Marinagarivorans cellulosilyticus: one gene and its partner. The protein of the gene in region 2 interacts with the protein of the main gene of each other region in a pairwise test. Links are inferred from orthologs where the notes say so. Each region holds a gene or a part of one and is shown on either strand. Other genes may lie near its edges. The genes, in order: MARGE09_RS09605 and ftsA.

Region 1 (15,690 bases), 170 kb from region 2 along the record:
TAATTTTCACAAAGTGTTAAAAAAGCATGATGTCGACTATGAAATGCTAACGGCAGGTAAATACAAGCGCACGTTAACAATGCTTGGTGAAAATACGGATGAAGGCCGCAAAAAGTTTGTTGAAGACTTAGAAGATACGCATGTTCTGTTTAAAGATTTTGTATCTAGCCATCGCGAGCAAGTCGATGTGGAAGATGTGGCAACGGGTGAGATTTGGTTCGGTTCGCGTGCATTGGATAAAAAGCTTATTGATGCGATTAGTACATCAGATGAGTATTTGTATGGTTTGTCGGCTGAATCTGATTTATTCGAGGTTAGCTTTGAGCAAAAGAAAACACTGCCTGAAAAGTTAGGGCTTTCGGTGTCTGTTGCGGTAGAGAGCACCTTAACTAAAGTGTGGGGTAAGGTTAGTCAACGGTATTTTTCATAGCATATTGGATTTAAATGTAAGGGCATCTCTAAAAATAGTGATTGTTTTGTGAGAGCAAGGAGGCACCGCCCGGACGACTGAATGGATTCAGGAGGTAGAGCGACGCAGGAAGCCAAAGCCGAGAGCCGCAGTTTACGTGGTGTAAATCATTCAACGCATCCTTGCGCTTCACCCTTCGGGCAGCAAACTGTGCAAATTGGTCCTCCAATTTGTGAGGACTCGAGGACGGAGCTGACGCCGTTATCGCGGAAAAAGTGCATTTTTAGAGGTGTCCGGTAAGATAAAAATGGCCGCTATTAAGCGGCCATTTTTTTGTCTGCTATTGCTGCCACTTTAGCTCTTTAATCCAAAAGGCTGTGCCGCCAGTAACGGCGGCTGGCATGGCAAAGATATTGATAATGGGTACCATGCTGGCAATCATCACCATTCCACCAAAACCAGTACTGCTATATATATTGGCGCGCATGCGCTTGCGCATTGGGCCAAAATCGAGCTGGTTGTTATCGCAGGCGTAGTCAACATATTGAATAGCCATGCACCAAGATCCCCATAAGGCTGCAACCACGGGCACGAGGGGGCTTGTAATGCCAACAAGGCCTAGCAATATCAGCACGAAAAAGACAAAAATACCTCGCCCAATAAAATAGAATATTTTGCGTAATTCTCGGCCAATAACACGCGGTATCATCTGGCCGATGGGCTCGTCGGCCATTTTTTTACCTGTGACTAGCTCTTCGGTTTTTTGTGCTAGCAGACCATAAAAGGGGGCGGCCACAATATTGGTGATGGCATTAAATAGGTAGCCGTAGCACAGCAATAGTATCGCCCCGACCAATATCCACATTAACCATTTTAAAAAGTGCAAAAAGCTGGGAACCTTATCAAGCATCCATTCCATGCCACTATTAAAGTAGTGGAACATGGTTGCCGTAAGGGTAAAGAAAATAATCAGGTTAATGATTAAAGGTACGAGGATGTAAAGCCTTAGCTCTTTGCGCCACAGCAGGTTAACACCTTCTATATAGTAGTTGACACCAGTGGCAAGGTTGTTATTTGGCAACGTTTTTATCATGGGGTACTCCGTAAAATACGCTACAAAAAAGGCGTTAATACCTCTACGCTATCATTAAGTTCGTAGTGATATTAACGCCTTTATCTTGCGAGCGGTTAGCGCTTGAATTAATTGCCCGTGATCACTTTGCGCCTGCTGCATTTAAGGCTGCAAGGTAGTCGCTGCCCTGACGGTGGCCAGCAATAATCTGTGGCATTGTTTTGCCTGTAGGACCTACAGCGTTTATGTTGCGCCCTGCAGCTACAAAAAATTGTACGAAGGTTGCAAAGTTTTCCTGGTGCATGCCCCGGTAGGCAACCTCTATGCAGTGATAGTCAGCATCTATGCCAGCTGGTGCTTGTACATCTAGAAACGATTTGATGCGTTCGTCATCAAACGTTTCACCTAAGACTTTTTGTTTATCTTTTTTTAAGCTCATAATCTTCTCTCGTAAATACTCGCCGTTTGTGCGTTAAGCTTTGGTTATTAGCCGTTAAGCTTGTTGACCAGTAGTTCGTTCAATTGTTTGGGGTTTGCTTGGCCTTTGCTGGCCTTCATGCATTGTCCGACAAAAAATCCGAGCATTTTGGGGCGCTTATCGTCGGCAGCTGCACGGTAGTTATCAACTTGCTTTTGATTGTTGGCGAGCACTTCGTCAATAATCTTTTCGAGTGCGCCGCTATCGCTGACTTGCTTTAAGCCTTTAGCCTCGATAATAGTATCGGCATCACCTTCGCCGGCGGCCATCGCTTCAAATACGGTTTTAGCCATTTTACTGTTGATGGTGCCATCGTCGATGCGAACAGTGAGGCCGGCTAAAGCTTGTGCTGATACAGGACAGCTAGCAATGGTAATCTCTTCGCGATTTAGCAAAGCGGCAATTTCACCCATTACCCAGTTAGCGGCTAGTTTTGGTTGCGCGCCAGCGGCTACCGCAGCATCAAAATAAACTGCTGTTGCTACATCACTTGTTAGCACCTGTGCATCGTAATCGGATAACCCCATGTCTCGGGTGTAGCGTACGCGCTTATCTTCGGGTAGCTCGGGCATAGCCGCTTTTACTTCAGCTAAGAACTCATCACTAAGCTCTACTGGCAATAAATCGGGACAAGGGAAGTAGCGGTAATCGTTGGAGTCTTCTTTGCTGCGCATGGCGCGGGCTTTTTTAGTATCGCCATTGTAAAGCCGTGTTTCTTGACGAATTTCGCCGCCGCTTTCAAGCACGCTGATTTGACGCTCAACTTCTAGCTCGATGGCCTCTTCCATAAACTTAAATGAGTTAAGGTTTTTGGTTTCGGTTCGGGTGCCCAGTTTTTCTTCACCTTTAGGGCGAATGGAAATATTGACATCAAAACGCAAAGAGCCTTGCGACATTTCGCCGTCACAAATCCCTAGTGCCACTACTAAACCGTGCAGCTTCTTTGCAAAGGCAACGGCTTGGTCAGCATTGCGCATATCGGGTTCGGTAACAATTTCGATTAAGGGCGTGCCGGCGCGGTTAAGGTCGATACCGCTCATGCCGTGGAAATCTTCGTGTAGCGACTTCCCGGCGTCTTCCTCTAAGTGTGCGTGGTGAATGCGCACAGTGTGAGTGCTACCGTCGTCGAGCGCGATTTCCATTTTACCTGCGCCAACAATAGGGGCGTCTAGCTGTGTGGTTTGATAGCCCTTGGGTAGGTCGGGGTAGAAGTAGTTTTTGCGTTCAAAAACAGAGGTGCGGCCAATTTCAGCATCAATAGCTAAGCCAAACATTGCGGCGTACTTAAACGCTTGGCGGTTGGGTACTGGCAGTGTGCCGGGCATGGCTAAATCAATCGCGCAAGCTTGGGTGTTGGGCTCGGCGCCGAATTCGGTGCTAGAACCTGAAAATATTTTGGTTTTGGTGGCCAATTGAACGTGAATTTCAAGGCCGATAACGGTTTCCCATTCCATAGTGCTTTGCCTTATTCGTAGTTGGCCGGTGCCAGTGTATGGAAGTTAGTCGCTTGCTGGAATTGATGCGCAGCGCCTAGCATTTTTGCTTCGGCAAAATAATTGCCAATAATCTGCAAGCCCACGGGTTTTCCGTCGACTAAGCCGCAAGGCACGGACATACCGGGTAGGCCAGCAAGGTTGGTTGCAATGGTGTAGATGTCTTCAAGGTACATAGCTACAGGATCTGCACCTTTGCTGCCAAACTCAAAGGCCGGTGTTGGAGAAGTGGGGCCAATAATGAGATCGACATCGTTAAATGCAGCAACAAAATCTTGTTGTATTAAGCGGCGGGCTTTTTGTGCTTTGGCGAAGTAGGCGTCGTAATAGCCGGCGCTTAGAGCATAGGCACCGACCAATATGCGGCGCTTAACTTCGTCGCCAAAGGCTTCGCTGCGCGAGCGACAATAAAGGTCGTCTAAGTCTTGTGGATTTTCACAGCGGTAGCCGTAGCGCACGCCATCAAAACGGGACAAGTTTGCAGAGCATTCGGCCGGAGCAATCACATAGTAAGCCGGCACTGATAACCCAGTGTGCGGCAGCTTGATGGATTTGGTCGTTGCGCCCAGCTTTTCGAACTGTGCAATAGCTTCGCGTACACATTTTTCAGTTTCGGGGTTTAAGCCTTCACCGAAATACTCATCGGGAATACCAATGCGAAGGCCTGCGAGTGGTTGGTTCAGTAAACGGGTGTAATCATCTACCGGCTCGTTAACGCTGGTGGAGTCTTTGGCGTCGTAGCCAGACATAGTGCCAAGCAACAATGCAACATCTTCTGCGCTGCGAGCCATTAAGCCGGCTTGATCTAAGCTGCTAGCAAACGCGATCATGCCGTAGCGCGAGGCGCGGCCATAAGTGGGTTTAAGGCCTGTGATGCCGCACAGTGCGGCCGGTTGCCTAATAGACCCCCCAGTATCTGTTGCCGTGGCTGCTGGAGCCAAACGTGCTGCTACCGCAGCGGCAGAGCCACCTGATGACCCACCTGGTACGCAGTTAGTGGCCCAGGGGTTTTTAACGGGGCCGTAGTAGCTGGTTTCGTTGGAGGAGCCCATAGCGAACTCGTCCATGTTTGTTTTACCTAAACAAACAACGCCTTGCTGTTGGTAGTTGGCCACAATGGTTGCGTCGTAAGGGGATATAAAATTATCCAACATTTTCGAGCCGCAGCTTGTGCGCACGCCTTGCGTACAGAAAATATCTTTGTGCGCGATGGGTAAACCACACAGCGCGGGGGCATCGCCTTGTGCAATGCGGGCATCAGCGGCTTTGGCTTGGGCTAGGGCTTGTTCTTCAGTGACGGTAATAAAGCTATTTAGCTCGCCATCGTGGCTTTTTATTCTGTCGAGAAAAAATTGCGTAAGCTCGACACTGGATACAGCTTTGCTTTGCAGCTGCTTTACCAGTTGAGCAACAGTTTGGTTATGCATGCGGGTATCCGTTGTAAGTTAGTCGATGACTTTGGGGACAAGGTAAAGGCCATTTTCGGTGGCAGGCGCAATAGCTTGCATTTGTTCGCGCACATTGGGCTCGCTGACCTCATCGGCGCGTAAAATTTGTACGGCATCTAATGGGTGCGCCATAGGTTTTACGTCGTTGGTATCGGCGGCAGCTAGTTGGTCGACTAATGCCAAAACATTGCTAATGCTGGTGGCCACTTCGTCGGCTTTATCGTCGGCAATTTGCAAGCGCGCTAGCTTTGCCAGTTGTTGAATGTCTTCTCGGTTCACGAGGATCTCCGCTTACGGAATAAATAAAAAGGCATGGTGAGCCGCATTGGCGTAAAATGCTCGCCATTGCTGCCCTAACCGTTAAAACCTAACCGTTAAAAATAGGCGCGCTAAGTTACCACATTTGCGCCTTGCCCTAAATCCCTTGCGTTGCTAGAGTGCCATCCAACTTAAAAGGGGCTCAATAAAGCGGCTTTTTAATGTTGTTGTGCAGCCATATTGCTAAGAGTGCAATCACAATTGAATGTTTTTTGTGCAGTACTTTAGTGTTGCACTGAAGCGGCAAGTGATAAAGTTTCTTCATATATTCAAAAGTTTTAACACGAGCGCAAAACTAAGGCCTACTATATAAGCAGGCTGTCTATATTTTGTTCTTTGTGGTGGGTTGGCAAATAAGACAGTAAGGTCTTGATACGGCTTTTTGGATGTGAAGGCTTGCACACAACGCGGCGCAAATGGGTACCGCAAAAATTTATAGCGTGTCCGAGGTTGTATGTACGGGCGTTTGAGTAGATGCATGTCTAAAGGGCTGCATTGCGCACATTACAGTATTCTCAGTATATGAGACTTTCTTAAAAAGGTTTTCGTCCACATGTTTAAGCGTTTACGCGGGCTGTTTTCAAATGACCTATCCATCGATTTGGGTACGGCAAATACACTTATTTTTGTCCGCGAACGCGGCATTGTTTTAAATGAACCTTCTGTGGTTGCTATTCGCAACCACAATGGCCAAAAGCGCGTAGAGGCGGTAGGCATGGCTGCAAAACGCATGCTTGGCCGCACGCCCGGTAATATTATGGCTATCCGCCCCCTAAAAGATGGCGTTATTGCCGACTTCCAAGTGACCGAAAAAATGCTTCAGCACTTTATTAAAAAGGTCCACGAGCACGCTTGGTTGCAGCCTTCACCACGAGTATTGGTGTGCGTACCGTGTTTATCAACAGAAGTTGAAAAACGCGCAATTCGCGAGTCGGCCATTGGTGCTGGCGCGCGCGAAGTACACTTGATCGAAGAACCTATGGCTGCAGCAATAGGTGCCGGCTTAAATGTAGAAGAAGCAACGGGCTCGATGGTTGTTGATATTGGTGGCGGTACAACAGAGATCGCGATTATTTCACTTAATGGTGTTGTTCATTCTGATTCTGTACGCATTGGTGGTGACCGTTTTGATGAAGCCATCATTAATTTTGTGCGTCGTAAATACGGTAGCGTGATTGGTGAGGCAACGGCGGAGCGCATCAAAAAAGAAATTGGCTGCGCCTTTGCAGGTAGCGAAGTGCTCGAAATTGATGTTCGCGGCCGCAATCTTGCCGAAGGTGTACCGCGTAGCTTTACGTTAAACAGTGACGAGGTGCTAGAGTCTTTACAGGAGCCGTTGGCGGGAATTGTTCAAGCGGTTAAAAGCGCCTTAGAACAGTGCCCACCCGAATTGGCCAGTGATATTGCCGAAAGCGGCATCGTGATTACCGGCGGCGGCGCGCTATTGCGTAGCATTGATCATTTGTTGATGGAAGAAACTGGCTTGCCTGTAGTTATTGCTGAAGACCCGCTCACATGTGTGGCTCGCGGTGGCGGTAAAGCCATGGAACTTATGGACAGTCGAACTATCACCCTATCTTAAGAGTGGCGTAATTCGCGAATCCTGTTGATAAAAAACGCGAAAAGCCAATAACAGTCGCTAAGTGTGCTATTTTCGAGCACCTGAGCTATGGTGTTAATGATAATGAATGTTGTTAATACCTTCAGTCTTTGCCTTTTGGCGGCGAGGCTGGGATTTGTTAAGGCCTATTTCTAAGCTGCTAAGTTAAAGAGGGCGGTACCATCAAGCTGCTGTTTACCAAAGGACCATCATTGGGCGCCAAAATGGCTGCGCTCTTTGTGGTTTCTGCTGTGCTTGTTGCACTGTTTGTCACCACGCCGTTTTTGGAAGGGGCGCGTAATAAAGCGGTGGGCTTGGCAGCCCCCCTTTATCATTTAGCCGACTTGCCGCATAACTTAAGTGAATGGAGTCGAACACGCTTAATTGGTCGCGATAAACTGATTCAAGAGAATGAATCGCTGCGCAGTGAATTGTTAGTTCATCAGCGCAAATTACAGCAGCTTGCATTCCTCGCAGCAGAAAACACCCGCCTTCGCCAACTGCTAAATTCAGCCGATACGCTTAATCAGCGAGTCTTGGTGGCTGATCTTATAGGGGTGGCACCTGACCCTAACATTCATAAAGTCTTTATTAATCGCGGCACGCGGGATGGCGTTTATGTCGGCCAGCCTGTTGTTGATGCTTCTGGCTTGATTGGCCAAGTGGTGAATGTATCGTCTTCTAATAGCAGCGTGTTGTTGATATCTGATACTAGCCACGCCATTCCAGTGCAAATTAATCGCAACGGCGTGCGCTTGATAGCAGAAGGGCGTGGCAGCGTCTTTGAGCTAGGCTTGCGGCATGTTTCTAGTACGCTAGATATTAAAGAAGGCGACTTATTGGTCAGCTCTGGCTTGGGGGATATTTACCCCGCTGGTTATCCTGTCGCTACCGTTGAAAAAATCGTCTACGACCCTGGTAGGCCGTTTGCCGATGTTGTTGCTGTGCCTATGGCCCAACTCAACCGAAACCGCCATGTACTGCTTGTTTTTGCGCAATCTTCTAAAGTGTCTTTTGGTGCCGGCGATGCTGATGTTTCATCCGAAGTGCAAACGCCGCCATGAGTGACAACATTGGCTACCTTCCTTGGTTGGCGGTGACGGTATTTGTAGGCTTGATGCTAAGCATTTACCCGTTACCCGCCCATTATGCTTGGTTTCGCCCAGAGTTTCTGGCGTTGGTGTGCATCTTTTGGGCTGTCTTTTGCCCGTATCGTTTTGGGGTTGTGATGGCTTGGTGCATTGGCCTTCTGCAGGATATTGTTGTGGGCGATGTGTGGGGTGCACATGCTTTGTCGTTAGCTTTTATTGCGTACTTATGTTTGTGTTCCTACCAGCGTTTACGCAGTTATCGACGAGGCCAGCAAATGCTATGGGTATTTGTATTGGTTGGCATTCACGAAGTGTTTGTTAATTGGGTTCAGGGGTTAAATGGTTATGCTGCGCCAGTGGTCATGATTATATTACCGACACTCATTACAGCATTGTGTTGGCCGTTGGTGGTTGGTTTACTTAAGCCCACGCGTAATATCTGGCAGGGGTAGTGGCTTACAGCCTGTGCATGCGAGCCTTAACGCGATAAAAATAAGAGAACGTTTTATGCAAGCGAATGGTGCTGCCAAGCCCAAATTATTCTTAGCCTCAAAATCGCCGCGTCGCGCCGAGTTGCTGCAGCAAATAGGGGTTCCTTTTGAGGTCTTGAGTATTGATGTGCCAGAGCATCGCCAAGAAGGTGAGGCGCCGGCAACCTATGTTGCGCGTTTAGCGCGCGAAAAGGCCCGCGCTGGTGCAGCGCTAGTAAATGGGTGCGCTGTGTTAGGTGCCGATACCATTGTAGAGTGCGCAGGCCACGTGTTGGAAAAACCCCGCGATCAAGCCCATGCCGCTGAGATGTTACATTTATTGAGCGATCAAACGCACCTTGTGCATACGGCTGTTGCTCTTTGTTGCAATGAGCAGCTATATACCGATTTAGTCACCAGCAAAGTGACTTTTCGAGCGTTATCGAGTGATGAAATAGCCCGTTATTGGCTTACCGGCGAGCCTGCTGATAAAGCCGGCGGTTACGGTATTCAAGGTTTAGGGGCTGTTTTTGTTCAGCACTTAGCTGGAAGTTATTCAGGGGTAATGGGTTTGCCCATCGCTCAAACTCAGCAGCTGTTGGCATCGTTAAATATAACGTGCTGGCAACCGGATGCTAGCACTGCGTTAATGTGAACATTGCCTTGTATAAAGTATCAAAAATAGCGATGCACTGTAAAAACGCACTGCCAAATTAATAGGAGAGCCGCAATGAGAGATGAAATATTAGTCAATTTTGGCCCAACAGAAACGCGCGCGGCGTTAGTTGAAAATGGTGTGGTGCAGGAAATTTACATTGAGCGCACACAAAAGCGAGGCATTGTTGGCAACATTTACAAGGGTAAAGTTGTACGGGTTTTACCGGGTATGCAAGCTGCTTTTGTTGATATTGGCTTAGAACGCGCGGGCTTTATTCATGCTGGCGATATCTCTTCTCAAAATACCGACCCTGCCAGCGACAGCGCAGATACTAAAAACAGTGAGCCTGCTGATATCCGCACCTTATTACGCGAAGGCCAGCAAGTGTTGGTACAGGTTACAAAAGACCCTATCAGTACAAAAGGCGCAAGGCTTACAACACATATCTCTGTTTCGGCGCGTTATTTGGTGTATATGCCCAGCAGTGAACATATTGGTATCTCTAATCGAATTGAGGATGCGGCCGAGCGCGAGCGATTAAAAGCGGCGGTTAGCGAAATTACTTCAGAGTACAAAGAGCAATACGGCGGTGGCTTTATTGTGCGCACTGCTGCTGAGGGTGCCTCTACCGAAGAGCTAAAAGCCGATATCCCTTTTGTATATAAGCTTTGGCATAACTTGGCAGAGAAAATAAAAACCACCAAAGCGCCTAAACTTGTCTACGAAGATTTGCCGCTGTACATGCGCACTGTGCGCGATTTAATGCAACCCTCTATAGAAAAGGTTCGTATCGATTCGCGTGAATCACTGCAAAAAATGGAGAACTTTGCCCAGTACTACGCGCCAGAAATTGGCGGCCGAATAGAGCATTACCCAGGGCCTCGCCCCATTTTCGATTTGTACGGTGTTGAAGACGAACTTAAAAAAGCGCTCGAAACCCGCGTGCCTTTAAAGTCTGGCGGTTATCTTATTGTTGAGCAAACCGAGGCTATGTCTACTATTGATGTAAACACTGGCGCTTTTGTTGGGCATCGAAACTTAGAAGAAACCATTTTTAAAACCAATTTGGAAGCGGCTTCTGCTATTGCGCGTCAGCTACGTTTACGCAATTTAGGTGGCATTATCATTCTTGATTTTATTGATATGACAGATGCCGAGCACCAGCGCCAAGTTTTAAGAACGCTAGAAAAGCACCTAGAGCGCGATCGTGCAAAAACCAATGTTATGGGGGTCTCACAGCTAGGTTTAGTTGAAATGACGCGCAAGCGCACAAGTGAATCGCTAGGGCAAATGCTATGTGTGCCTTGCGCTGTTTGCAATGGTCGTGGCGTTTTGAAATCAGCAGAAACTGTGTGTTATGAGATTTTTCGAGAAATATTGCGCGAAGCGCGTAATTACGACGACACAAAATTATTAGTATTGGCCTCGCAGGTTGTTATTGACCGCCTGCTGGATGAAGAGTCCGACAATGTTGCTGATTTAGAGCTGTTTATTGAGCGCGCAATTCAGTTTCAAGTCGAGGCGCTTTATAACCAAGAACAGTACGATATTGTATTGGTGTAGTGTTGATGTGATGTACAAAATAAAAACGGCTATACAGAAAACACTTACCAATAGGGGGCTGCGTTGAAGTTAGTATCGCGCCGCTCGCTGCAAACGTTTGTGCGCATTGTTTGGGGCACTACGGTTTTTCTTGTTATTTTACTGGCCGTTTGTGTGCAGCTGGGGCGTACTGCTTTTCCTTATTTAAACGATTATAAATCGTTGCTCGAAGATCAACTTTCTTTACGGCTAAACTCCACCATCACAGTAGGGGAAATTCAAGCCAGTTGGGATGGTTTGCGCCCCGCGATTACATTGCTTAATGTTCGCGTAAGCGGGGGACCTTACGAGGGGCAGTTGCACGCCGAACAATTGTCGGCGCAAATTAATTTGCTGGCAACCTTTAAAGATTGGCGTTTAGCGCTAGGTAAATTAGATTTTGAAGGCTTGCGTGCCGAGATGGTGCAGTCGGAAGATGGCTCTTGGGCTGTGGTGGGTTTGCCGCAATCATCTGCCGGCGATAGCAATTTTACCATCGATGATCCGTTGGATATTTTCTTGTTTGGCCGCCGCTTAGAGCTAAACGAAACCTCATTGGTTATGCGCTTTCGCACAGGCCATACGGCCGAAATGACGATTCCTTCTGTATCCTTAGAAAATGATGCTAATTTTCACCGGTTAAAAGCCAAGGTGGATGTTGATAAAGACTCGAATGCTTTTTATTTGGTTGTGGAGGGGCAAGGCGACCCCCGCGATGATAAAAACTTTGAAGCACGCGGTTATTTGCAGTTGCAGCAGTTTCCACTACAAAAAGTTGTGGCAGCAACGGGCCTACACAAAGGTTTGGATATTGAGCCAGGCTTGTGGAGTGACGGTAGCCGAATGGATTTCCAGCTGTGGTTTGAAGGCTCTACTGCGAAAGGTATGGATTTTAGTGGTGGCGGAAAAGCTTCTGGCTTACCGTTTAAATTGCCTGGTGAAGCCGAAGCACCGGCTATTCCACAATTTAAATTTACGGGCCGCTGGGATAAACAAAATGGCTTATTCGCGCAAATTGCTAATTTAGGCTTAACGTGGCCACAGGCCGAAATTCCCCCTTTAGATATTGAATTGCGCGCAGGTTTAAATACGCCGGCGCAATTGCGTATTCGAGAGCTTGATGTTACTGCATGGAGCCAAGCGGTTGGCGCTTTAAAACTGAATAATGTTGTTGCTAAATTACAAGACTTATTAAAACCCGGCGGCACGCTGCGCGATATAGGCGTTACGGTAACAACTGCAGAGCAGGGTTATTTTCATTTGCAGGCTAATGTTTTTGATGCCGCAGTAGAAAGCTGGCAAGGGGCGCCGCAAGTACGCCATGCCACAGGCTTTGTTGAATCAACGGCCTTTAAGGGCCGAATGGTGATTGATGCGAATGATGGCTTCGTGATGCATTATCCCATTGTGTATAAAAAGCCGCTCGATTTTTATCAGGCCTCTGGTGAGGTTGCTTGGTTTGTTAATTTAGAGTCGTCGATGGTTTATGTCACATCGGGCTTATTGAACCTTAAAGGCGAAAGCGGTGAAGGCGCTGGTTATTTGTATTTAAGTTTGCCAACAAAACGTTTAGATAATATCGAGCCAGAAATGACGCTTGTGGTGGGCATGCGCGAAAGCGTTGCCCGTTATCATGAGGCTTATGTGCCTTACACCATTCCCGATTCGTTGTATAACTGGTTAGGGCAAAGTATTAAAGATGGCGATTTAACCGACGGCGGTTTTATTTATCGGGGGTCTCTTTTGGGTGCACCAATGCGCCCGCGCAGTTTGCAGTTGAGCATGAAAATTCACAGCGGCGAGCTTGCCTTTGACCCAGCGTGGCCCGTGCTAAAAAATGCTGATGCCTCATTGCTGGTGGACGACTTAGGCTTGGCGGTCACCATTGATAAAGGAGAGTTGCTAGGCAATACCCTTACCGGAGGCCGGGTGGCCTTAGTCGAATCGGATGATAACAAAATGGCGCTTTCTATAACCGGTAATGCATCTGGCGATGCAAAAAGTGCTTTGGCGTTATTGCGCTCTAGCCCTGTACAGGATATCGCCGGTGAAGCCTTAGCGCAGTTTCAGGCCGCAGGTTCGTACAACGGAAGTGTGGAATTATTTATACCTTTAGATGGCGGCTTAAATGACGGCTGGCAAGATATTCAAGCGAGTTTGGATGATGGCGTTTTTCAATTGCCCGCGCTAGATTTAACCTTTAACGCTGTTAAAGGTGATATTCGTTACCATACAAAGGAAGGTCTCACGGCAAAAGATATTACGGCAACTTTATGGCAGCAGCCGGTACAGGGGCATTTAATTACCGAAAGTGATGAGGCTGGGCGAGTACTCAATTTGGCTTTCTCAGGTGTTGCTGATGTAGTGGATTTAAAGGGTTGGCTCAATCGTCCCATTTTTAATTATATACACGGTCAAGCGAATGTAAGCGGCGAATTAACACTGCCATTTGATCACCCGACACAAGGGGTTGCACTGGAGTTAACATCGCAATTAGAGGGGGTCGAGCTTAACTTCCCCGCACCTTATAGCAAACCTGCACATCAAGCGCATGAATTAACCGTTGAGTATGAAGCGCCTAGGCATTCGCCATTAAGTTATATCTCTGTTCGCTCTGCTTTTGATATATCGTCACAAATGATGATGGAAGGCGGTGCTATTAAAGCTATGGATGTTAGTTTTTCTGAGCCAAATCGCTTGCGTGAAGGCAGTATTCGGTTGCACGGTAATGTAGGTGATATAGATGCCGGCCCGTGGAGTGATTTTGTACTGGAATACATCGATGCCTTAACTCAATCGCCGCCTGGCGGAGTATTAGCAGACACAGCAACGCAGGTAAATACAAAGGCTGCTAAAGCGCCAATTTTCTCCATGGCCTTGCGCGCAAATACAGTGACCTTGGGCGAGCTGGTCGTCGACCATGTTGCGTTGTGGGGGCGAGAGTTAGAAGATTCTTGGTACTTCGATTTAGAAACGCCAAAAGCGGTGGCAAATTATCAGCGTTTTAATGATGATCGCCCAGATCAGTTGCATTTTGAGTATTTACATTTGCCGAGCACCGGCGAAGAAACTGACCCACAACGTGAAAAACAAAGCTTTTTGGCGAATGTTGCGCTCGAACATTTAGAGCCGATGGATGTACGTATTGATGAACTAGCTTTTGGGGGGGAAGGTTGGGGGCATATTGCATTTGATTATCGCCCAGAGCGCCGAGGCCTTGTAGCCAAGCGTATACGCGGTAACATTCGAGGGTTAAAAACAACCGATGGTACGCTCGCAATATATAAGCGTAGTGAAAATGAGTGGGAAAGTAGTTTTAGCGGCGCTATTAATACTGCCAATGTTGGCGATGTACTGGAAAACTTCGATTACCCGCGCGCGTTAGTGAGTGATACAGCCACTTTTGATGTTAGTTTAAATTGGCCCGGCCACCCAGATCAGTTAAATCTTAACAGCCTTGCCGGCACAGTCGAATTGCAATTGAATAATGGCCATTTTATTCAGGGCGAAACCGGTGACGATCGCTCGTTATTAAAGCTTATTTCACTATTAAATTTCGATACTTTAGTGCGCAGGCTGAGGTTGGATTTTTCCGACTTGCGCCCCGAAGGGCTTAGTTACGATTCCGTTAGCGGTAAACTGTATTTTGAAAAAGAAACCGTAAAAATTAAAGCGCAAACACCGTTGATTGTGGATACGACATCAGCCGATTTACAGTTGGTGGGCGATATTGGTTTAGCTTCGCAAACGATTGATAGCCAGCTAGTTGCGACGCTACCTATTGCAGGTAACCTTGCCGTTGCAGCAGCACTTACTGCGGGTTTGCCTGCCGCTGTGGGGGTTTACGTGGTGGGTAAACTGTTTAAAGAGCAGGTCGATGAGCTAGCCAGCGTGCGCTACAACGTCACGGGCAGTTGGGAAGAACCTAAGTTGGAAGTTGATAAAATATTTGAGGCGCATGCCAGTGGGCGTGCGGAAAATAAACAAGTTCCTCTCGAATTAGAGCAGTTATATCCACCGCCCGAGCCTACAAAAAATAGTACTAATGACAGCGCCAAAAACTAACCAAACCTATGCGGTTTATCAGCAAAGTCTGGAACTGGTTTGGCATAATGAAAATACAGTTAGTGTTATTTTTAATGTAGTGCCAAGCATAGCGTTAACGGATGTTATAGGTTACGCGCAACAGCTTATATCGCAGCAGTTTGCTGCCGCTGTTATCGATACTATTCCTGCCTATAACGGCTTGATGTTGGTCTTTGATTTTTCAGTAGAATCCCCTGAGTTGCTGGCTAAGGCTATTTTAGACAGCCTAAAAAATAGTGCGTTAGGGTCTATTGAAAAAGCGAGTAATGATACCGATATTTTAACTATTCCAGTGTGTTACCACCGAGATATGGCGCCTGATTTACCGGCGTTAGCCAGTTGCGCAGGCTTGGGTATTGATGAGGTTATTGCAGTACACAGCCAAGCGACTTATACCGTATGTGCCTTGGGTTTTGCGCCGGGCTTTCCTTATTTAGGTTTTGTTGATGCGCGCATTGCGAAGCCTCGTTTAGCGACACCAAGGCAAAATGTCGCGGCCGGTTCAATTGGTATAGCGGATAATCAAACGGGGGTTTATCCGAGCGCATCGCCTGGTGGCTGGAATATTATTGGTCGTACGCCGCTGGTGTGTTTTGATATTCAGCGGCCAGTATCACAGGCGAGCATTTTTTCGGTAGGGCAAAAGGTGCGTTTTGAGCCGGTATCACGCAGCGATTATGCTGCTTTGAATAACAAATTTAGCAGGCGGGGCTGCGCGTAGTGTCGGGGTTTGGTTTATTACAAATACTAAAAGCTAGCGGTAAAATCACAACCCAAGATTTGGGTCGCAAAGGTTGGTTGCACTTAGGTATTTGTGAAAGTGGCGCCGCTGATGAAATGGCCTTTTTATGGGCGAATTTTTTAGTCGGTAATGTCGCAAATCGCTTGGCCAATAGCACAACCTTAGAGATTACCTTGGGGCAGGTAAGCTTAATTTTTACTGCGGCAACCACGGCGGCTTTAACCGGGGCAAGCACACCTGCTTT
Region 2 (15,632 bases):
TAAATCGCCAACACGGATAGGCCGCTCAAATAGAATAATAATGCCACTAATAAAATTAGCGACAATTTCCTGCAAACCAAAACCAATACCCACACTCAAGGCCGCAACAGCCCACTGTATTTTATCCCAGCCAAAACCTATTGAATTCCCAATAAAACTAACCGCTAACCCAAGCAGTGCATAAGACATCAAAGTTGTGATTGCGTAGCGGCTGCCATTGCTCATGTTTATCCGGTTAAGCAGCACCATTTCGATAAAAGCCGGTAATCGGCGCGCGGTAATATAAGCCACAAAGGCTCCCACCAAAATAAACAGCAAGCTTTTAAGGGTTACGGCAACAGCAGTTTCTTCACCGGCAACGACAGATGTTGTATTCCATAAAACCACCTCTTCAAAAATAGCCAATGCCGGCAACACCTTCAACCAAATAACAGAAACAGTGGTTATTGTAAGCAAGAGAAAAACAGACTTTAATAGCTTTTGCGTTTCAATAGCCAGCTCATCAACGCTACGCGTTTTCTGCTCTTCAACCGGAGGAATGCTTTCGTCATTAACTTTAGGGCTAGCAGTCATAGCCGCTGCATTATCATCAGCAGTAGCTTGATGGTATTTAACCCGAGATTGAAACTCCATTAATCCTCGCTCAGCAAGTTGATAAGCAAAGACAATAAAAGGGAGTACTAAAATCGTTTCAAATACGCGACCGCACAATACAATAGAGGCGTAACGATACCCTGCCAGCAAACTTATAGCCCAAACAATTGGCCCCCCGACCATAATTAAGCGCGCAATAATCTGCAGTTTTGACGCAGGCCTAACCAGCCTTCGCTGCTGAATACTGCCAACCAACGAATACTGAACAGACAAAAAGCAGTTAATACTGTAAGCCAGAAAGCACATTATTAAACTCAATAGGACGGTCCCCATAAAACCAGTCCCTTTGCTTGCAAAAAGATGCCACGGTATAATTGAAACCACTAACAAGGGAATAACAACCGTATTCCTCAAGCGTTTGAAACCTTTAAATAAATCGTGAATTAGCTCCTGAGGCCAGCGAAAATAACTGCTAACAAAACCGTTTGAGTGCAGCAACCTAGCCGTGAAATCTGCACAGAAAAGGTAAACCCACAATAAGCTAATTAATTTTTCATGCGCCTTAGGGATAACCGCTGCATCGACAGTACGCGATAAAACAAAAGCCAGAAGCGCTAGCGGCGCAGACCGCACCAGCACCCCAAAAACATACTGCAACGCCGGCACTAACGAGGCATGCGGCGCTTGAGCAATAGCTTGTTCGAGCTGTTTTTGGCGCGACTTCAACCAACTTTGACCAATAACTATTGCTGATATAACGAACAATATTAGCCACACCCAAAGCCTACCAAAAACATTGGCAACCGCCGCTTTATAATCAACATTGCCCAAGTAATCTATTAACAACACACCTTCGTTTAGAATATCAGTAGTGGTATACGATATTATTGAAGGTGATGTTCGAACCCACATTAACTGACGAACCAAAAATTCATCAAAACGATTAGTAACATCAATAAGCTCTAATAAATCGAAATCCACATCAGACAATACTCTCATGTAAGCAGCATATTCTGACTCAAGTTTTTCTAGCAGAGATAGACGGTTGGCAACAACATCACTAATCCATTGTTTATTTTCACCCGTAGCCGTGGAATTCAAACTGGCTAGCAAGCGCTTTTTGTCCTGCTCCAGATGATGCTGGAGGCTTACATCATTTTGTAATTCGAGCTTGCGTAGTGCGGTTTTAGAAATCTCCTCAAGCAATTCGTCATGTTCTTTATGGTAGCCCGCAATTTGCGGAAGGTCGTTACTGCGCTCGGTCAAAACGCTCCCCAAAGCATGAGAAAGCCCTGTGATTTCTAGTTTTTTCTTAATCATTCGGTAGCGATTATTAATAAGTTCCAGCTGATCTTTCGCTAGTTGGCTACGTTGAGTTTTATCATTTAATTTCTGAGCCAACTCGGTTAGCTCTAGGCTTAACGCCTTATTCCCTTTAACGTACTGTTCAACGTCATCACTTAATCCCACAGCGCTTGCTGATAGCGCCTGTGTTGCCTCACGTGAAACTTGCGCCTCAGTACTGCGTTTTTCATTTAACTCACGCTGCAACCGCTCGATGTTTCGCGCTAATTCACGCTGTATTTCAAGCTGTAGCGCATGATCCGCAGCTAACAACCGCGTTTGCATTGGCGCACTCGCAAGCTTTAACTCAAGCATTTTTTCTTCGGCATCCAACACTGCTTTTTTACTCAGAAGTAGCCACTGCTCTGCCTGCTGCAAGTTTGATGTTACACCTACCGAAATCTTGGCCAACTCGCCCTGTAACTTTTCCTGCGCCAAATTAATATTACTTAAACGCTGGCGGGCAGCCGATACGGTATTGGCCGGATTAGCTTGCTCTTTTTCTATAGCTAACAAACGCCCCTTAACCGCCAACAACTTGGCCTCTTCTCGAGACAACTGCTTTTGCGTTTCTGCGACCGACGCGTTTTCTGGTATCCGCAGTTGTGGCCGGTCTCCTTGACGCTGTTTGAGCTCTTCAGTTAGCTGGTCGGCATGCTCGTCAGCTTGCAATTGTATTTTGCGATATTCACTTGCCTTGTTTAAAAAACCACTCTGCTTAGCCAAATTTTCGAGAACAGCTTTGTATTGTACTTTTAATTTTTCAATGAACTCGGGAGAGAGATCAGCATTATCTTCTAGCCGGGCCAACTGCGATTCCACCTCAGAAGCATTAACTGAAGCATGCCCTTGAAACTCGATATCGTCGGCAACCGAGGCAGCAGGGAATACACTTAGCCACGTCACCCCACAAAATATCAACACAGTAATTGCTCTCGTAGAGGCCTTTTGAATATTAATCATCGATTACCTTCCATCATTAACTGCATTCAGCATTTAGGTGCCATTAGAATTTGGAATACGCCCAAAATAGAAATATAGAAACAGCAAACAGTGAGCACTTTCTTTATTTCCACCTTCTATTTTTGCATCGGTTCTAAAACCCGTATTGCACTGCTATATTGCTACCCCCGCACGCAGGCTTATAGCCTACTCGGTAGAATATTACAGAATGATTTTAGAGGTAACCATGTCAATCCATCGAGCCACCTTGGTGCTATTTCTCGTCTCTAACTGGGCCCTCTTTGGGCTGCCCAAGCAGGCAAACAGCGCACCAGTTATTCCAGACGCCGTGGCTAACGACGTACTTCAACAGCGCACGGATAACGCCTTTAATGACGAATGGGACTGGCTACAGTTAACATCAGGTGAATGGTTAAAGGGCAAAATAAAAGTAGTCTATAACGGGGAAATGGAGTTTAACAGCGCAAAGTTGGGGCTTCGGAAATTTAAATTAGACGATATTGAGCAAGTGCATACCCTAAGGCCACAAGCCGTTAGAATTTTTGGTGTCGATAAGCCACAGGTGGGCACAATTACACTTTCCGAGCGCACGATTGAAATTAAAAATGACAGCTTGAGCTACAACTTTGACCGCGAGCGTTTAATTGCACTGGTTTCTGGCCAACTCAAAGAGCTTAACTTTTGGAGCGCACGCTTTGGCCTAGGCACGAATATCCGATCAGGCAACTCACCGCAAACGGAATACAACGGTAACTTTTCAACAAAGCGTCGAACAGCTTTGTCACGCTTTACGGTCGATTACCTCGGTTTATACACCTACAGCGACGATAAAGAGACCGCCAACAATCATCGCTTGCGCAGCAATTTCGATATTTTTGCCAACCAGCGATTATTCTACCGCCCGTTATTTTTAGATATTTTTAGCGACCGCTTTCAAAATATTGATGCCCGAGGCACCCTTGGGGCAGGCCTAGGTTTACAGGCCATCGACAGAGATAATAAACAATGGGATTTATTTATCGGACCAGGTATACAGTTTACTCAATTCAACGAAGTCGAAGAAGCGAGCGAAAAGCGAGAGCAATCGGCAGTGCTAATTGCCTCTACGCACTACAACATGAATGTGACGAGCGCCATGGGCTTTATTCTCGATTATCAAATTCTCTGGGCAAATGAAGCATCAGGTGGTTACACTCACCACGTCATATCTACTTTGAGTTACGACCTAACCCGCAGCATTGACTTCAATACCTCCATTGTATGGGATTATATTGAGAGCCCAACACCCGATGATTTAGGCACAACACCAAAAAACGACGACTATCGCTTTATTTTTAGCATTAGCTATTCTTTCAACTAAATTAGCTGGAGGCCCAGCTCCTAGGGCTGAAACTGAAAAAGCGATATACCGGCAATGCCTTGCGCATAACAGTTTTGTGCAAACGGCAAGTCCGCAAGCGCCATACCACCTAATGCATATACTGGGACTTTGGCTTTCGCTACAAGCTGTGAAAAAGCATCCCAGCCTAAGCCGTTAGCATCTGGATGTGACGGCGTTGCTGACACTGGCGATAAATAAACGGCTTTAATTCCAGCCGCTTCTGCAGCCCTTATTTCTTCCAAGTTATGGCATGATGCCGTTGCATTCGCGATGCACGAACCGACTTTTTTTGCCTGCACCAAATGGCGGGAAGTAAAATGGACATGGGCAGCTAGCGAAAGTAGCGCTTGATTGATAACGCCTGAATTATCAAATAAATGCGCACTGTTTATCCAAATCGGCACACCGCAGAGCTCAGTCAATTTACTATGCAGCCAGTTGATATCTTCGGGCCCTAGTTGTAGTGAGCGCAATTGAAAACCAGCAGCGCCTAGAGCCAATGCCTTTTGGCAAAAAGCCAAAACTTCATCTTTTGCGCCACTAGAAGGCGTTACGGCAATGAGGCGCGGCAGGGTAAGAGCAGAAACAATTGGCCGGTTTGCCGCCGGAAAATCGTAATGGATTAATTGATTAAGATCAGCCCAAACCAAAGGCTGCCCTTCTTGGCCACTCGGTTCGCCGTCAAAAGCAGTTACCGTCCATACATCTAGCAAAACAACCTTATCGCCATAATCATGTCGAATTTGGATTAACGGCTGCATTTGTGTTGCATTAATAGCAAGCTCTTCTTTAAGCTCACGATTAAGTGCAGCCGTAACATGCTCACCGGCCTCAACCTTACCGCCAGGAAATTCCCATAAGCCACCTTGATGCTGATGCTGTGCACGTTTAGCTAAAAGCACCTTTTTCTGAGTTAAGATAACGCCTACAGCGACATGAACAGACGACATACTTAACTACGATATTCCGCATTAATTGTGACGTAGTCATGCGAAAGATCTGTTGTCCAAACCTCATCAGAACTATGACCACGGCCAAGTTCTACACGCACACTAAATTCGGCCTGATCAACAACTGCCTGACCTTGCTCTTCGGTGTACTCTTGTGCCCGCTGGCCAGCACGCACAATGCAAACATCATCCAAATAAACATTTACTTTTTGAGTGTCTAGTGCACGCACACCAGCATAACCAACAGCACAGATAATACGCCCCCAGTTCGGGTCTGATGCAAAAAGCGCTGTTTTCACTAGCGGTGAGTGCGCAATGGCATAGGCCACCTTTAAGCACTCTTCTTTGTTTCCACCTTGAGTGACGGCTACGCTAATACATTTACTAGCCCCTTCACCGTCTCGCACAATACCTAGCGCCAGCTGCCGGTGAACATCAGTAACTGCAGCCATTAGCTTATCGTACAATTCGCCAGCTGGATCACTCAACATAGGTAAGCCTGCTTGGCCTGTTGCCACTAACAAGCAAGAGTCATTCGTTGATGTGTCGCCATCAATGCTAATACGGTTAAACGACTGATCTGCAGCACGCTTTACCATATCATCCAGCAGCGGCTGGGCCACCACCGCATCTGTTGCTATATACGCCAGCATAGTCGCCATATTTGGCCTAATCATGCCCGCGCCCTTAGCGATGCCGGTAACAGAAATCACTTCGCCATCATGCTCGAACTGAACACTTGCGCCTTTTGGGCGAGTGTCTGTTGTCATAATTGCTTTGGCCGCCGCATCCCAACCATTAACAGACAACGACGACATGGCAGCCGGTAGCGCATTAACAATTTTAGGGACAGGCAAATATTCACCAATCACACCCGTCGAAAATGGAACCACTTGCCGCGCTTCAATATCGCCAAGTGTTGCCACCGCTTGGCAGCAGGACTCTGCATCGGCAAGGCCGCGCTCACCAGTACACGCATTCGCATTGCCAGAATTAATTAAAAAATAACGAATATCGCCAGCAGACAAGTGATTTCGCCCAACGATAACAGGAGCGGCGCAAAATGCATTTTGCGTAAAAACACCCGAAACCGCGGCACCCTCGGCAATAGCCATTACAACAATATCGGTTCGTCCCGCATATTTAACACCCGCACTTGCAGTGCCTAAAGTTAAACCTGCAATAGGATGCATTACCGGCCAAATGTGCTCACCCACTGCCATAACAATACCTCTTTACGCTAATTTACCGTGGCATGCTTTATATTTTTTACCCGAGCCACATGGGCACGGATCATTGCGCCCTACTTTGGGTGCTGCACGCTGCAAAGGCTGCTGCAAAGGCGGAGCTTCAGACTCTGGCGCTTGCGGCGCTGTTAACGCCGATGCGTCTTCATGCTTTAATTGCTGGTTACGCATCGCTGCTTCTGCTTCCATTCTGCGCTGGGCTTCCATCATATGCATTTGCTCTTCGGTCATCGGCTCGACTTTAAACAATACACGCGCAACATCGTGCTTTAAGCTATTCAATAATTCTTGGAACAACTCAAAAGCTTCTCTTTTATATTCTTGCTTGGGGTTTTTCTGCGCATAAGCGCGCAAGCCAATACCTTGGCGTAACTGGTCCATGCTCTGCAGATGCTCTTTCCACAATGTATCTAGAACATGCAGCATTAATTGCTTTTCCAGACCTCGCATAACACCGCCAAGGCGCTCGCACTTCTGCTGGTAGAACTCATCCATTGCAGCAATAATTTTTTCGCGCAACGGTTCTTCATACAGTTTTTTATCGTCTTCAAGCCACTGGGCAATGGGTAGATCCACACCGAAATCAACCTTAATAACTTCCTCCAGCCCCGATACGTCCCATTGCTCAGCCAATGATTGAGGAGGAATATGGTTAGAGATAATATCGTTCATGACCTCTTCGCGCATACCCGTAATGGCATCTTCAATGCTGTCCATTTCTAATAAATCATTGCGCTGGGTATAAATTACCTGCCTTTGATCGTTGGCGACATCATCGTATTCAAGTAGCTGCTTACGGAAGTCAAAGTTGCGACCCTCAACTTTTCGCTGCGCTTTTTCAATAGCCCGAGAAACCATTTTTGCTTCGATCGCTTCGCCTTTCTCCATGCCTAGCGCACTCATCATATTGCGCACACGATCAGAGGCGAAAATACGCATCAAGCTATCTTCCAGTGAAAGATAAAAGCGCGATACACCAGGGTCACCTTGGCGCCCCGCACGACCGCGAAGCTGATTGTCTATTCGGCGAGATTCGTGGCGTTCTGTACCAACAATATGCAGACCGCCATTGGCTTTAACTTGCTCGTTACGCTCCTTCCATTGCGCCTTGAGCTCGTCGATTTGGGCTTGTGTTGGGTTATCAAGCTTTTCGACATCAGCTTCCCAGCTTCCACCCAACTTAATGTCCGTACCACGGCCCGCCATATTAGTAGCGACTGTAATTGCACCAGGGCGCCCAGCTTGAGCAATAATATCGGCCTCGCGGTCATGCTGCTTAGCGTTAAGCACTTCGTGACGAACCCCCGCAGCCTTAAAGCGACGAGAGACTTCTTCAGAGCTTTCTACCGATGCAGTCCCCACCAAAATAGGGACGTTTTTGCTTTGCAGCTCTTGAACCTGTTTAACAATTGCATCGTATTTTTCGTCAATGGTTAAAAATACAAGGTCGTTCAAATCTTGCCGTGCAATGGGTTTATTCGTAGGGATAACAACAACATCTAAACCATAGATTTGACGAAATTCAACAGCCTCGGTATCGGCAGTACCCGTCATACCCGATAATTTTTTGTACAACCGAAAGTAGTTCTGGAAAGTAGTTGAAGCCAAGGTTTGACTTTCATTTTGAATTGCCAGTCCTTCTTTGGCTTCAATCGCCTGATGCAACCCCTCTGATAAACGACGCCCAGGCATTGTGCGGCCCGTGTGTTCATCAATTAAAAGTACCTGGCTATCTTGCACAATGTATTCGACATCATTGTGATAAAGCTTGTGGGCCTTCAACGATGTATGAACGTGGTGCAATAGATTTAGGTTGCCGGCAGAATAAAGGCTGTCGTTTTCCTTCATAAGCTTATTTTTGACTAACCACTGCTCAACCAGCTCGTGACCATCTTCAGTCAGCTCGATTTGGCGGCCTTTTTCATCGAGCATAAAATGCCCTTTTTCGGCCAACCGGCAAACTGGCGGTTTAGCACTGGCATCCGCAATCACCAAATCTTTATTAGCTTTATCAGCTTCAGTTAAAGCTGCAGTAATTGAACAGGGCTTTTCTTGCCCTTCGAGCAGCACCTTTTGAAATTGAATTTTCTCATTGCGCTCGCCATCAGAATCGGCCACGGGGCGCAAGGTGGGCGTTAGGAGGTTCATCACCCGATAAAGCTCAGAGCTATCTTCAGCTGCGCCGGAGATGATGAGCGGTGTGCGCGCCTCATCGATTAGGATCGAATCCACCTCATCCACAACGGCAAATGTCAGCGGCCGCTGCATGCGATCTTCTTTGCGCAAAACCATATTATCGCGCAAGTAATCGAACCCAAATTCATTATTTGTGCCGTAGGTAATATCAGAGTTATAAGCTTCGCGCTTTTCATCTTGCGGCTGCATTGAAGCAATAACGCCAACCGTTAAACCCAGAGCCTCATAAAGTGGGCGCATCCATTCAGCATCGCGGCGGGCCAAATAGTCATTCACAGTTACAAGGTGCGAGCCATTACCGGGAATCGCATTTAAATAGACAGCCAGCGTCGCCATGAGTGTTTTACCTTCGCCGGTACGCATCTCTGCGATGCGCCCCTCGTGCAAGGCGATACCACCAATCAGCTGAACATCGTAATGGCGCATTCCCATAACGCGCGAGCTGGCCTCTCTACAAACTGCAAAGGCCTCTGGCAATAATGCATCAAGGGTTTCACCATTTTGGTGGCGCGAACGAAACTCTTGTGTTTTTTCTTTTAGCGCAGTGTCTTCCAGCCCCTTGATAGACTCTTCTAAGGCATTAATTTTTTTAACGAGCTTGCGCATACGCTTTAATTCGCGATCGTTTTTAGAGCCAAATAACAATTTAATAATATTCAGAGTCATAACGGTATCTTAATTGTGTTGCCGTAACGGCGGTAAAAAGTGAGTTGGCTAAAAAGCCGAAACTGTTCGATATAAAAACAAATAGGACGGGGCTTTAAAGGTTCAGCGGCTGGCTCGACGAATGTAAGAGGCGGGATCGACAGCGCGACCATGCTTATAAACCTCAAAATGTACGTGTGGGCCTGTGGAGCGGCCACTTGAGCCCATCAGCGCTATAAGTTGGCCTTTTTTCACTACATCGCCTATTTTAACGAGGTTTTCTTTGCAGTGAGCATAGCGGGTTGTGAAACCGTTGCCATGATTAATTTCAACCAAATTACCATAGCCGTAACGCTCTGCAGACCAAGTAACGACACCCGCAGCAACTGCGACAATATCGCTGCCATCTTTGCCAGCAAAATCAACGCCCGCATGCCAAGCAACGCGCCCGCTGAACGGATCAGTTCTGCGGCCATAGCGCGACGACAAATAACCTTTTGTGATTGGACGCCCAGCCACAAAAATAGACTCTTCTACTTTTTGGTTGGCCATCAAGGCTTCTAGTGTTTGCAGCTGATGCTGTCGATCCTCAATCTTGAAGGACAGCTCATCAATCATATCCATGAATGTGGCAACTTCAAAGTTGTGGTTGTCTAGCTCCTCAGAGGGGCCACCCAAAGCTGGCGGCTGGCTAAAATCGAACTCGCCATGCTCTAGCTTTGCAGCCACTGTCATGCGCTCACCGAGCGCATCTAAGCGAACTAAGCGGGCCTGCAGCTCAGCCACTCGTAGTGTGAGTGCCTCAAGCTTACTTTGCGCTTCATTGCGGGTATTTTCGATTTCTAGCTGCTGGGCGGTGAGCGTTTGCTCCCACGTTTTTGAAACGTCCTGGGTTAACAGACTATGACCACTTTTTACACTCCATTGCAGCGCAATTAACGTTACCGCGGCTAACGGTAAAGCCAACATACCGGCGATCAAAAACGTCTTAGACCAAAAGCCTAAGGTAATTGTTTTTGTGCCACCATGGCGTTTGCTAATGAATATAATCTTCACTGACTTTTGTCTTTAGCTACCCGAAATACGCGCAATACTTTGAGCTTGCGCATATTTAAAAGTGTTTGATATCGACGGTAATTTAGACCTGATGCTGGGACGCCAGCAAGATGAATAAATAACGGTCGCCTCGCTTAAAGTTTAATCAAAAAAATGACAAAACCTAGTCGATTTGGCTATATAGCTTAATCGGCGCCAGAATATGGCATATAAAACACAAAAAGCCAACTGTTCGAAAGTTGGCTTTTTGTAAGCAGGCAAGCGCCAAGGCCTCGCCAGAAAAAACATAACCTATGGTTTATGCAGCAGCCAATGGCTTGTGATAGGCAATTGGCGACTCTTCATCATCCTCAAAAGTCACAACTTCCCAAGCATCTGGCTGACGAATAAGTTCGCGCAGCGATTGGTTATTTAAGCCGTGACCAGACTTATAAGCACGGAATTCACCAATTAAGGTGTTACCTAAGAGATATAAATCTCCGATGGCATCAAGGATCTTATGCTTTACAAATTCGTCTTCATAACGCAAACCGTCTTCATTCAATATGCGGTATTTATCAACCACAATGGCGTTATCAACACTGCCGCCCTTGGCTAAGCCTTTCGAGCGAAGGTATTCTATTTCATGCATAAAGCCGAAAGTCCGCGCTCGCGAAATCTCTTTCACAAACGAGGTACTTGAAAAATCCACCACGGCATCGAGTTTGCGCCCTTTAAATACGGGGTGATCAAAATCGATAGTAAAAGACACCTTAAAGCCGTCAAAAGGTACAAAAGTCGCCATTTTATCGCCGTCGGTAACCGTTACTTCTTTCTTGATGCGAATAAATTTCTTCGCAGCTGGCTGCTCTTGGATGCCTGCAGACTGAATCAGGAAAACAAACGGGCCTGCACTGCCATCCATAATGGGTACTTCATCGGCGCTTACATCAATAATGGCATTATCAATACCCAAGCCTGCCATCGCTGACAACAAGTGCTCTACAGTAGAAACCCGTACATCGCCATTTATTAGCGTTGTAGATAGCGTTGTATCACCAACGTTTTCAGCCTTTGCCTGTATTTCAACAACAGGGTTTAGGTCTACACGTCGAAAAACGATACCGCCATCTATTGGGCCAGGCCTTAGGGTTAGATAGATCTTTTGCCCTGTATGCAGCCCCACACCGGTGGCGCGAATCTCGTTTTTGAGCGTGCGTTGTTTGATCATTACTTTATGTCTCTATAGATAAGCGGCCAAAAATGTAAATTTTTAGCCGCGTGTCATACTGTTGTTATCAATTGGCCGGAGAATCATAGCCAATTCAATGAGTGCCACTGATGCTGCAAAGCAAAAATAGTAAATATTAAGGTGACTAATACTAACGCCACACAACTGAATTCAACCTGAACGCTCGATTCAGCAACCATAATGTACGCAAAAAGCACGCCGGTATTCGACGTGCTTTTTGCGTCAGCATACGCCCGCTATAACGCGGGGAACAGCATCCATGCAACGGTATCTCAGGCGTAGCTGCCAGAAACTGCGCGCAATAATCGAGCAAGCGGCCTGCGGTTAGTCCGCTTGACGGCGCAGGAACGCCGGAATATCAAGATATTCCATGTCCCGAGCCTTTTCATCAAGCTTTGGCGCTGCACTAGAGTTTTGGTTACGCATAACTGTTGGTTTATCCAACACAGCATAATTCAAACCACCGTCGGCGTGGCGCGTATTATCTACAACTTTTTCAGGTTTTGCAGGTGTTTCTTCTTGCGCCTGAACAGCACCCAAGCCAGTAGCAACCACAGTCACCTTAAGGGTGTCGGCCATATCAGGGTCAATCACTGTACCTACAACCACAGTAGCATCACCAGAGGCGAACTCTTCGATGGTGTCACCGACTTCATTGAACTCACCCAAAGATAAGTCCATTCCAGCAGTAATGTTAACCAAAATGCCACGCGCACCGTGAAGGTTCACATCTTCAAGAAGTGGGCTGCGAATAGCGGCTTCCGCAGCTTCACGTGCGCGATTCTCGCCTTTACCTGAACCGCTACCCATCATCGCCATGCCCATTTCACTCATCACAGTGCGAACATCAGCAAAGTCGACGTTGATCATGCCTGGGCGAATAATAAGATCCGCGATACCCTGCACCGCACCCAACAATACGTCGTTAGCGGCTTTAAAAGCATCGATTAAGCTGGTGGATTTACCCAGCACAGCCAATAGTTTTTCATTTGGGATAGTAATCAAAGAATCAACGCGATCTTTTAATTGCTTAATACCCTCTTCCGCAATCGCCATGCGCTTGCGGCCTTCAAAAGGAAATGGGCGGGTCACAACAGCGACAGTAAGAATACCCAGCTCGCGAGCAACCTCAGCCACTACGGGTGCAGCGCCTGTACCAGTACCGCCCCCCATACCCGCGGTGATAAATACCATATCGGCACCTTGCAGAGTTTCTGCAATACGCTCACGGTCTTCCATTGCAGCCTCGCGGCCCACGTTAGGGTTGGCGCCAGCACCTAAACCTTTGGTTAGATGGCCACCAAGTTGCAACACGGTTTGCGCACTAACATTTTTCAACGCCTGCGCATCGGTGTTAGCGCAGATAAAGTCCACACCATCAACTTGTTGCTCAATCATATGACGCACAGCGTTACCGCCACCGCCACCTACACCTACAACTTTAATTACCGCATTTTGCGGAATATTATCTACAAGCTCAAACATGGTTTTCCCCTTTCGTTCCCCTGCTTAAAAATATGTATACGCTAGGTATTGTTGCCATAGCGTCAATTCAAGTGTTTCGCGTAACTTATCAATAGCTAACAGTGCCTATGCACTAACTTTACAAGTTGCGCTGAAACCAATTCTTTATTCGTCCCCAAGTATTATCTGTAGGCTCAAATGACTCTGTACCCTGCCCACCTTGCTGCTTCAGGCCGTAGTGCAATAAGCCAACACCCGTGGAATAAATTGGGTTATTGACGATATCACGCAAACCAGAAACATTTTGCGGTGCACCTAAACGTACAGGCATATGGAATATTTCTTCGGCCAACTCTACAACACCTTCCATTTTTGATGTGCCACCGGTTAATACAATGCCCGCCGGTAGCATATCTTCGAAACCACTACGCCTTAGTTCGGCCAACACCAAAGTGAATAACTCTTCGTAACGTGGCTCCACTACTTCAGCCAACGCTTGACGAGAAAGGTCTCTTGGTGGGCGCTCGCCTACACTTGGAACCTTTATTGTTTCTTCCGCGCCGGCTAGCTTGGCCAAGGCACAGGCATATTTAATTTTGATATCTTCAGCGTGCTGCGTCGGTGTTCTTAACGCCATTGCAATATCATTAGTCACTTGATCACCAGCAATAGGGATTACTCCCGTATGGCGAATAGAGCCTTCGGTGAAAATAGCGATATCGGTTGTTCCACCACCAATATCCACCATGCATACACCCAGCTCTTTTTCATCCTCTGTTAACACGGCATAGCTCGATGCCAATTGCTCTAGAATAATATCGTCGACATCTAAGCCGCAGCGACGAATGCACTTCTCAATATTTTGCGCAGCATTTACAGCGCAAGTCACCAAATGCACTTTGGCTTCTAAGCGTACACCAGACATACCTAACGGCTCTTTTACACCGTCTTGATCATCGATGCGGTACTCCTGTGGCAAGATATGCAAAATGCGTTGATCCGCTGGTATAGCAACCGCTTGGGCAGCATCAATAACGCGCTCTATATCTTGAGCAAAGACTTCTCGGTCTTTAATCGCCACAATACCGTGCGAGTTCAAACTGCGAATATGACTACCGGCAATACCCGCATACACCGAATGTATTTGGCAACCGGCCATTAGCTCGGCCTCTTCTACTGCGCGCTGTATCGATTGCACCGTTGAATCAATATTGACGACCACGCCTTTTTTTAAACCACTAGAGCTATGAGAACCAATACCTACTACCGACAGTTCACCTTCAGGCGATAACTCCCCAACGATCGCAACAACCTTAGATGTTCCAATATCTAAACCCACGATCATTTTATTTCCACTGGACTGCGCCATTGCCTGTGCCCCGATAAATCAATTTGGCTTTTAAGCCCTAGTCGTATTACTGTTTCGCGATACCTACAAGGGTTCGCACTTTTATCGCTCAGAACATTTTAACTAATGAACTGCAGCTTCGGCTTTACTTGTCTCTGGCGGTTCTATCCAGTTAATGGCAAAGCCTTGTTTATAGCGCATATCGATCGCATCGATATTGCTTACTTGGTCATTCAACTCTGCGGTCAACACGTCCATGAGGCGCTGTAACTTTTTGAGTGAATCTTCTCTGCCAAGCTTAATTTCTATTTCTGGCGAGATCTTTAAGGACCAGGCTAGGGTATTATCCAGTTCTAGCACTAAAGGTGCAAATTTATAATTAGCCAACAACTTCGCAACTAAGACATATTGCTGCATGACTTTTTCTGCATACCTATCATTGGCTCTCAATAAAGGTAGATGATTTAATTCAGTTTTGTTGTCTAAATTAACAATTTCACCCCGTAAATTTAAAAAATCATGCGAATTCCAGCGCGCTATTGGCTGTTGCTCCGATATTTTTATCAATAACGTATCTGGCCACTGCCGAGTCACTATTGCACGATCAATCCAAGGGTGCTTTTCCAAGTGACTTTTTAAAGCAACAATGTCCAGCTCTAAAAAAGTTTCCGTCAATTTTGTTGCCACTAACGCTTCAATATTTACCTGTGATACATACTTAAAATCCCCCTGCACACTGACATGCGCAATAGGCTTATTCGTGTATTGCTGAATAATGGCTAATGGCTCTAACCGATAAATACTCCAAACCAACAATACAGCGACGGCAACCGCCAAAAAAGCATTCAGTAAAAAGCGCCAGGGTATCTGGCTTGCTTCACTTTTCTTCGCTGCCAGGCTTCGCCGCCGGCTAGCGCCACCACTTTTTTTCGCCTTTGCCACAAACTAATTCGCCGTAACCTGCGCGGCAATGCGCAAAATCAACGTTTCAAAATCAATATCTGCAGCTTGCGCGGCCATTGGCACTAATGAATGGCCCGTTAAACCCGGCACAGTATTGACTTCCAGCAAATAAAATTCACCCGCTGCATTTGCCATAATATCAACACGCCCCCAGCCCTCAGCCCCAACAGCCGTAAAGGCAGCCTTTGCTAATTGCTTTAGCTCAGTTTCCTTTGCTTGCGCCAAACCACAAGGGCACAAGTATTGAGTA

The links.
Region 1: the proteins of ftsA (region 2) and MARGE09_RS09605 interact in binary tests that used the Escherichia coli proteins (3 or more experiments, as listed by UniProt). The link is inferred for Marinagarivorans cellulosilyticus from one-to-one orthologs.

Annotation. Positions count from the first base shown.
Region 1 is NZ_AP023086.1:2,425,215-2,440,904, forward strand. The notes cover bases 4,847-7,785. They hold MARGE09_RS09605 (rod shape-determining protein), read left to right. Parts: upstream 4,847-5,771; coding sequence 5,772-6,800; downstream 6,801-7,785. Other genes in these bases: gatA (Asp-tRNA(Asn)/Glu-tRNA(Gln) amidotransferase subunit GatA), read right to left, coding at 4,847-4,879; gatC (Asp-tRNA(Asn)/Glu-tRNA(Gln) amidotransferase subunit GatC), read right to left, coding at 4,898-5,179; mreC (rod shape-determining protein MreC), read left to right, coding at 7,010-7,785. Also shown: protease SohB, read left to right, coding at 1-430; sulfate transporter CysZ, read right to left, coding at 750-1,502; MARGE09_RS09585 (PA4642 family protein), read right to left, coding at 1,624-1,920; Asp-tRNA(Asn)/Glu-tRNA(Gln) amidotransferase subunit GatB, read right to left, coding at 1,968-3,413; more of gatA, read right to left, coding at 3,425-4,846; more of mreC, read left to right, coding at 7,786-7,882; rod shape-determining protein MreD, read left to right, coding at 7,879-8,361; MARGE09_RS09620 (Maf family protein), read left to right, coding at 8,417-9,034; rng (ribonuclease G), read left to right, coding at 9,110-10,600; MARGE09_RS09630 (YhdP family phospholipid transporter), read left to right, coding at 10,664-14,683; 5-oxoprolinase subunit PxpB, read left to right, coding at 14,664-15,425; MARGE09_RS09640 (5-oxoprolinase subunit C family protein), read left to right, coding at 15,425-15,690. UniProt on the Escherichia coli protein: Forms membrane-associated dynamic filaments that are essential for cell shape determination. Acts by regulating cell wall synthesis and cell elongation, and thus cell shape.
Region 2 is NZ_AP023086.1:2,600,768-2,616,399, reverse strand. The notes cover bases 12,326-15,206. They hold ftsA (cell division protein FtsA), read right to left. Parts: upstream 14,441-15,206; coding sequence 13,211-14,440; downstream 12,326-13,210. Other genes in these bases: MARGE09_RS10545 (cell division protein FtsQ/DivIB), read right to left, coding at 14,543-15,206; ftsZ (cell division protein FtsZ), read right to left, coding at 12,326-13,092. Also shown: MARGE09_RS10590 (mechanosensitive ion channel domain-containing protein), read right to left, coding at 1-2,901; MARGE09_RS10585 (DUF481 domain-containing protein), read left to right, coding at 3,128-4,261; MARGE09_RS10580 (Nudix family hydrolase), read right to left, coding at 4,282-5,232; bifunctional glutamate N-acetyltransferase/amino-acid acetyltransferase ArgJ, read right to left, coding at 5,235-6,455; preprotein translocase subunit SecA, read right to left, coding at 6,468-9,341; MARGE09_RS10565 (M23 family metallopeptidase), read right to left, coding at 9,444-10,376; lpxC (UDP-3-O-acyl-N-acetylglucosamine deacetylase), read right to left, coding at 10,675-11,586; more of ftsZ, read right to left, coding at 11,932-12,325; more of MARGE09_RS10545, read right to left, coding at 15,207-15,361; MARGE09_RS10540 (D-alanine--D-alanine ligase), read right to left, coding at 15,365-15,632. UniProt on the Escherichia coli protein: Essential cell division protein that assists in the assembly of the Z ring. May serve as the principal membrane anchor for the Z ring.